2 regions of the Bradyrhizobium sp. BR14999 genome follow, and region 1 is predicted to be linked to the other one. Evidence: predicted binding sites of a transcription regulator. Region 1 holds the regulator's gene; the other holds the start of a gene.
The links. Region 1 encodes PhoB, which activates phosphate uptake and scavenging genes when phosphate is short. Its sites were predicted from a motif close to TGTCATNNANCTGTCAT; they were not measured.
Positions count from the first base shown of each region.

Region 1 (3,758 bases):
CGGCCAGCTGATGCTGGACCAGACCAACATTCTCGACCCCAAGCTCGACCTCAATCTGCTGCGCGCCCGCGTCGGCATGGTGTTCCAGAAGCCGACGCCGTTCCCGATGACGATCTACGAGAACATCGCCTTCGGCATCCGCCTCTACGAGAAGATCTCGAAGTCGGAGATGGACGACCGGGTCGAGAAGGCGCTGCGCGGCGGCGCGCTGTGGAACGAGGTCAAGGACAAGCTCAACGCTTCGGGCCTGTCGCTCTCCGGCGGCCAGCAGCAGCGCCTCTGCATCGCCCGCACGGTCGCGGTGCGGCCTGAAGTGATCTTGTTCGACGAGCCCTGCTCGGCGCTCGATCCGATCTCGACCGCCAAGGTCGAGGAGCTGATCCAGGAACTGTCCGAGAACTACACGATCGCGATCGTCACCCACAACATGCAGCAGGCGGCGCGCGTCTCCGACAAGACCGCCTTCATGTATCTTGGCGAGCTGATCGAGTTCGACGACACCAGCAAGATCTTCACGTCGCCGAGCGACCGGCGTACGCAGGATTACATCACCGGCCGGTTCGGCTGAGGAGACGGGACATGGGTACTGAACATACCGCAAAGGCCTTCGACACCGACCTCCAGGAGCTCACCCGCCTGGTCGCCGAGATGGGCGGCATCGCCGAGCGCATGATCGTCGATTCCGTCGACGCGCTGATCCGCCGCGACGTCGCGCTCGGTCAGCGCGTCGTCACCACCGACGCCGAGCTCGATGCGCTGCAGAAGCGCATCGAGGAGCGCGCCGTGCTCACCATCGCCCGCCGCCAGCCGATGGCGGTGGATCTGCGCGAGATCGTCGGCGCCATGCGCGTCGCCACCGATCTCGAGCGCATCGGCGACCTCGCCAAGAACATGGGCAAGCGCGTTGCGGCGCTGGAGACGGACTTCCATCCGCTAAAACTGTTCCGCGGCCTGGAGCACATGACCGACCTCGTGCAGCAGCAGGTCAAGTCGGTACTGGACGCCTATGCCGCGCATGACCTGCCGGCGGCAATGGCGGTGTGGAAGGGCGACGAGGAAGTCGACGCCATCTGCACCTCGCTGTTCCGCGAGCTCCTCACCTACATGATGGAGGATCCGCGCAACATCTCGTTCTGCATCCATCTGATGTTCTGCGCCAAGAACATCGAGCGGATCGGCGACCACGCCACCAACATCGCCGAAACCGTGTTCTACATGATCGAGGGGCAGGCGATCACCGACAAGCGGCCGAAGGGCGACATGACGACCTTCGCCACGACGGTACCGAATACCTAGGGAGCGACGACAACATGGGCGCACGCATTATGGTGGTTGAGGACGAGGAAGCTCTCACCGAGCTTCTCCGTTACAACCTCGAAGGCGACGGCTATGACGTGGAGACGGTGATGCGCGGCGACGACGCCGACACCCGCCTCAAGGAACACATCCCGGATCTGATCGTGCTCGACTGGATGCTGCCGGGACTATCAGGCATCGAGCTGTGCCGGCGGCTGCGCACCCGTCCCGAGACCAAGCAACTCCCGATCATCATGCTCACCGCGCGCGGCGAGGAGAGCGAGCGGGTGCGGGGTCTTGCGACCGGCGCCGACGACTACATCGTCAAGCCGTTCTCGGTGCCGGAGCTGCTCGCGCGCGTTAAGGGCCTTCTGCGGCGCGCAAGTCCGGAGCGGCTCGCCACCGTGCTCGCCTACGGTGACATCGAGCTCGATCGGGACAAGCGCCGCGTGGCGCGCTCGGGCCGGCCGATCGATCTCGGCCCGACCGAATATCGCCTGCTGGAGTTCTTCCTGGAGCATCCCGGCCGCGTGTTCTCGCGCGAGCAGCTGCTCGACAGCGTCTGGGGCCGCGACATCTATATCGACGAGCGCACTGTCGACGTCCATATCGGCCGCCTGCGCAAGCTGCTCAATCTCGGCCGCGAGCAGGACCCGATCCGCACCGTCCGCGGCGCCGGCTATGCGCTGGATGATCGGTTTGCGAAGGCGGAGCAGACGTAAGGCGTTTGGTGGGGATGAGTTAGCGAGCTGTCGCCCCAATTTCCGCGTCGTCCCGGCGAAGGCCGGGACCCATACCGCGTGATCTATCGATTGGGCGCGGTCTTGATTGCACGGTGCAGCCGCATCATTGAGAGTCTTCGCCAAATGGCATTCGGTGGCTATGGGTCCCGGCCTTCGCCGGGACGACACCGAACATGTAGAGCCGCCATCGCACGACGGCTCATTTCTGGTCTCAGAACAAACTCACCGCGTGCTCGGCTTGGCCGGCGCGCGCCGGCGATCTGCGGCCGGCTGATAGGCCACGCGCGAGTGCTGGGCACAGTAGGGCAGGCCGGACAGCGCCCTGCCGCCGCAGAAGAAGAAATCCGGGCTCGAGGGATCGCCGACCGGCCAGTGGCAGGTTGCCTCGTTCAATTCCAGCAGCGACAGCCGCTGGCTCATCGGCACCACGTTGTCGTAGGTGACCGGTTCGGCCTCGACCTCGACCTCGAAGGCCTGCGCCAGCGCGGTGTTGCCGCGCGAGATCGGCCGGGTCACCCGCATCATGTGCTGTGCTGGGCGCGCCTTGCGCGGCCGCGGCGCGGCCGAAGATGGGCTCTTGGCGCGGCCCGACAGGCCGAGCCTGTGCACTTTGCCGATCACGGCATTGCGGGTCACATTGCCGAGCTCGGCCGCGATCTGGCTGGCCGAAAGTCCGGCCTCCCAGAGCTTTTTCAGCTGCTCGACGCGATCGTCGGACCAGGTCAAAACCGTCATTGCACCCTTTCCCTCGCTGCGCGCCGCCATCCTGGGGCCTCACAGCGAATGCCTAAGCCTTGAAAAACCCGTGCCGCCAGAATCCCTTAAGGCTCGCCGGGCGCGCTACTGACGCCCGAACGTTTACGCCGGTACATGAGGACTTAGAGGATCAGAACCGCTGCACGAGATGTCGTATCTGACAGGCCAAACGCTACAATATGGCGTGACTCCCGCGCAAGAGTCCGCCGACTCGCTTCCACATGTTCCGTGGTGAAAACCCCGCAAAATCGGCACCGCAAGACTACGGATTCAGCGTTTCGCGAGGCTTTCCGGGCGGCATTGACACCGGTCTTGCCAGGCATAAGATAGTGCCGCGTGCCGCCCTTAAAAGGCGGCACGTTTCGTTTTCCGGACCGGTCAATGGTGCGCTGCGCAAGGCACGCCAGGCAGGTCTCAACTTTCAAATGCAACATCCAAGTGATGGTCATGACCAACAGCGCCGCGCCGCATCTGCTTCCCGTTTTCGCCAGGGCCGACCTTGGTTTCGAGCGCGGCGAAGGCTGCTGGCTGATCGCGACCAATGGCGATCGCTATCTCGATTTCACGTCGGGCGTTGCGGTGAACGCGCTCGGCCATGCCCATCCCGCGCTGGTCAAGGCGTTGCAGGAGCAGGCGACCAAGCTCTGGCACATGTCGAACCTGTTCCAGAGCCCGGATGGCGAACGGCTTGCAACGCGTCTGTGCAACGAGAGTTTCGCGGACTTCGTGTTCTTCTGTAATTCCGGCGCCGAAGCGCTGGAATGCGTGATCAAGGTCGTGCGGCGCTATCACGCCGCCAAAGGCCATCCCGATCGCTATCGCATGATCACCTTCGAAGGCGCCTTCCACGGCCGTACGCTGGCGACGCTGGCTGCGACGGGCTCGGCAAAATATCTCGAAGGTTTCGGCCCGCCGATGGACGGCTTCGACCAGGTCCCGCATGGCGATATCGAGGCCGTGAAG
Region 1 is NZ_CM148536.1:499,572-503,329, reverse strand. It holds gene pstB (phosphate ABC transporter ATP-binding protein PstB) at 1-568, shown strand, start outside; gene phoU (phosphate signaling complex protein PhoU) at 580-1,296, shown strand; gene phoB (phosphate regulon transcriptional regulator PhoB) at 1,311-2,018, shown strand; gene ACR9YP_RS02315 (GcrA family cell cycle regulator) at 2,262-2,774, opposite strand; gene ACR9YP_RS02310 (aspartate aminotransferase family protein) at 3,243-3,758, shown strand, end outside.

Region 2 (3,758 bases), 1.2 Mb from region 1:
GTGGCCGCGGTCGAGGCTTCGGCTGTCGCCGGCGCTTCCGGTACAAAGCCTTCGGCGAGCGAGGGATCAAGCAGGCGGTGGGTATAATCGAAGGTCGGCCCGAGGATCTGGCCGCCCGGAATGTCCTTGAAGGTCGAGGACACCCGCCGCTGCACGCGCATCGCGCCGGTGTCGACCGGCTCGCTCACGCCGAAGCGCGGCAGCGTGGCGCGGAAGGCGCGGACCAGGAAGATCGCCTCGATCAGGTCGCCGCGCGCCTGCTTGATCGCGAGCGCTGCGAGCTCGCGGTCATAGAGCGAGCCTTCGCTCATGACGCGGTCGACGGCGAGGCCGAGCTGCTCCGAGATCTGGTCGAGCGTGACTTCCGGAACGCCTTGGTCGCCGCGCCGCGCATTGGCAAGCAGGCGATGGGCGTTCTCGATGGCGCGTTCGCCGCCTTTGACTGCGACATACATGCTTCAGCTTCCCTTGTTCGCGACGCGCGTGGTGCGCGGGATCGCAATCACGGCATCATCGGCGACCAGCACCACATCGAGGCCGCGCGGAAACAGCGGCTCGTTGAACCGCAGGCGGTCGAACAGGTCGAACGGCTTGACCGACGCCTGGAGCGTGGCGACGCCGTCGATGCCGGGTCCCCGCAGCTCGAAGCTGCGTCCCGAGCCCAGGCTATCGACCTGCAGGATCAGTGTGGTCGAACGATCCGGATATTCGTTGGTGCCTAGCGCGAAGCGCTCGAGCGGCGGAAGCGCGGCGCCGGCGCCGATCAATGCGAAGCTCGCAATCGAGGAGTCCTGCACCACCGGCGCGCCGGTGTGGAACTTGAGCCACTTCACCACGTCGGAATTTTGCGCCATGCGCGCATCGATCCAGAGCGGCGTGTCGTGGTCGAACAGCGTCAGCGCGATCGCAGCGGTGCCGCGCATCATCGTATGGGGCGTTCCGGCTGTCGGCACGATGCGCTGGACCGAACCCGGCCGCGCCATCGCGTCCATCACCGAGCGGAAGGTCGATTGCGCCGACAACACCTTGTCGGCAAATCCCGGCGGCAGTTCCGCAATCGTGGTCATGATCTCACCCCTCACCGCGCACCATGGTGTAGAAATCAACCTTCGTCGCGGCAGTCTGCGCCGCCGCCTGCTGGCGCTTCGTCATAAGCTGCGCGCGCAAAGGCGCGATCACGTCGCGCTCGACGGCTGAGCCGAAATCGCTGGACTGCACCAGCGCGTCGCACAGCGCGATCAGCCGCGCCTTCTCACCATCACGGCCGAGCGTGTAGCCGAAGCCGACCTCGCCGCTGGCAAGCCGGACCGCAGCGCGCGACACCGTGGCTTCGCCGAGGTTGAACGGCGCACCGTCGCCGCCGACCCGGCCGCGCAGCATGACGAGACCGTTTTCGCCCTCGCGCAGATCCTGATGGGCCGGGATGCTTAAGTTGCGGAGGCGAGCGGCGATCTCGCCCGCCTCCGCGTGCGCCAGCACGGCCATCGCGGCCTTGCGCTGGGCTTGCTGGTTGTTGTGCTGGGTCACGGATTCACCGAACTTGCCGATTCTAAGTTGTCTATGATACTAGACAACTTCATAAGGGAGCGCCATGACTGTTTCGTGACAAAGGCGTGATTTCTGGGCTAGGCTGACCGGCGATATGAGCATGCAAGACACTGCATCGTCGGGCGTCGCGTTGTGGCGCCTCGTCGCCGACGGCATCGAGCGCGGCATCGCCGACGGCCGCTTTGCCGCCGGCGACAAATTACCGGGCGAGATGGAGATCGCCGAAACCTACCGCGTGAACCGCCACACCGTGCGGCGCGCGCTGGCCGCGCTTGCCGAGCGCGGCCTGGTGCGGGCCGAGCGCGGCAGCGGAACCTATGTCGAGGCGCAGAAGCTCGCCTATCCGCTGCGCTCGCGCACGCGCTTCTCCGAGATCGTCGGCGCCGGCGGCCGCGAGCCGCGCGGCCAGTTGATCGAGGCGTCCGACGATGTCGCAACCCGCGAGCTGGCGCGCGAGCTCGGCCTGAAGACCGGCGCGCCGCTGGTGCGAATCGAGGCGATCCGCCTCGCCGACCGCACGCCGATCTGCGTCTCCACCACCTGGCTATCGGCGGAATTGTTTCCGGGCGCGGGCGCCGTGTTCGCCACGACACGCTCGATGACGAAGTTGCTGGAGCACTACGGCATTCGTGACTACCGCCGCGGCGCGACCCGGATCACCGCCGGCATCGTTGATGCGACGGACGCCGCCCGGCTCGATCTTGCGCTGGGACGTCCGATCCTGGTGGTCGATGCGACCGACCACGCTCTCGACGGCAAGCCGCTGGTGACTAAGCACTCGCGGTTTGCGGCGGAGCGGGTGGAGTTTCTGGTGGAGTCGTAGGGGACTCTTTTCCCTCTCCCCTTGTGGGAGAGGGTGGCTCGCCGCGATAGCGGCGAGACGGGTGAGGGGTATGTCTCCACAAATCCAGATCTGAGCTTGTGGAGACATACCCCTCATCCGGCGCTTCGCGCCACCTTCTCCCACAAGGGGAGAAGGAAGAGCTATGCCACTGCCCGTCGCCCGATAATCGCAAAGCGCAGCTTGCCCGAGATGAAATCGATCGCGGCAACCGCGACCAAAATCATCAGGATCAGGAACGATACCTTCTGCCATTCCAGCACGCGGATCTGCTCGGCGAGCTGGAGGCCGATGCCGCCGGCGCCGACGATGCCGATGATGGTGGCCGAGCGGGTGTTGGATTCGATAAAATAGAGCACTTGGCCGGCGATCACGGGCAAAACCTGCGGCAGCAGCCCGAAGCGGATCTCGTGCAGCGCGCTGCCGCCGGAGGCGCGGATGCCTTCGACCTGCTTCTGGTCGGCGCCCTCGATCGCCTCCGAGAACAGTTTTCCAAAGGCGCCGAAATCCGACACGGCGATGGCAAGCACGCCGGCGAACGGGCCGAGCCCGACCACATTGATCCACACCAGCGCCCAGATCAGCGTGTCGACGCCGCGGATCGAATCGAGGAAGCGGCGAACCGGGAAACGCAGGATGATTGACGGTACCACGTTGCGCGCGGCGAGCAGGCTGACCGGCAGCGCGAACAGCGCCGCCAGCGTCGTGCCGAGCAGCGCGATCGACAGCGTCTCGCCCAGCGCTTTCAGATAGACCGGCAGCGAGGAGCCGGGATCGGGCGGGATCATCATCAGGCTGATCCAGCCGAGCTGGCTGAGGCCGGCGAGGAACCGCGACGGCGAGAAGTCGAGATCGACCAGGCCGTAGGTGAGGATCGCGAACGCCGCGACGATCATCGCGGGCGTTGCAAGCCGCGCCGAGGCCGGCCGGTCGAATACATCGGGGTAGCGCGCGCGGATCTCTCGCGTGTCGACCTGCTGCGGCTTCGTCACGTCCGCGCCTCCTTGCCGAACAGGCGGCCGCGCAGCCAGCCGGTGGTGATGTCGATGATGAAGACGGTGACGATGATGGTGAGCAGGATGGCGCTGACGTCCGAGTAGTAGAACTTGCGGATGGCGACGACGAGCTCCTGGCCGATGCCGCCGGCGCCGACAAAACCCATCACCGAGGCTTCGCGGACATTGATTTCGAAGCGCAGCAGCGCGTAGCTGGCATAACCTGCGGTCACCTGCGGCACCACGGCGAAGCGCATGCAGGAGAGCCAGCTCGCACCGGTCGAGCGGATTCCCTCGACCGGCTTCATGTCGGCATTCTCGACGATCTCCGAGAACAATTTTCCAAGCGCGCCGGTGGAGTGGATCGCGATCGC
Region 2 is NZ_CM148536.1:1,725,134-1,728,891, reverse strand. It holds gene ACR9YP_RS07975 (carbon-phosphorus lyase complex subunit) at 1-455, opposite strand, end outside; gene phnH (phosphonate C-P lyase system protein PhnH) at 459-1,067, opposite strand; gene phnG (phosphonate C-P lyase system protein PhnG) at 1,072-1,485, opposite strand; gene phnF (phosphonate metabolism transcriptional regulator PhnF) at 1,643-2,371, shown strand; gene phnE (phosphonate ABC transporter, permease protein PhnE) at 2,533-3,381, opposite strand; gene phnE (phosphonate ABC transporter, permease protein PhnE) at 3,378-3,758, opposite strand, start outside.
Region 2: phnF (phosphonate metabolism transcriptional regulator PhnF) is a predicted target of PhoB. The motif match lies at 1,592-1,608, and genes of this name have one in related genera.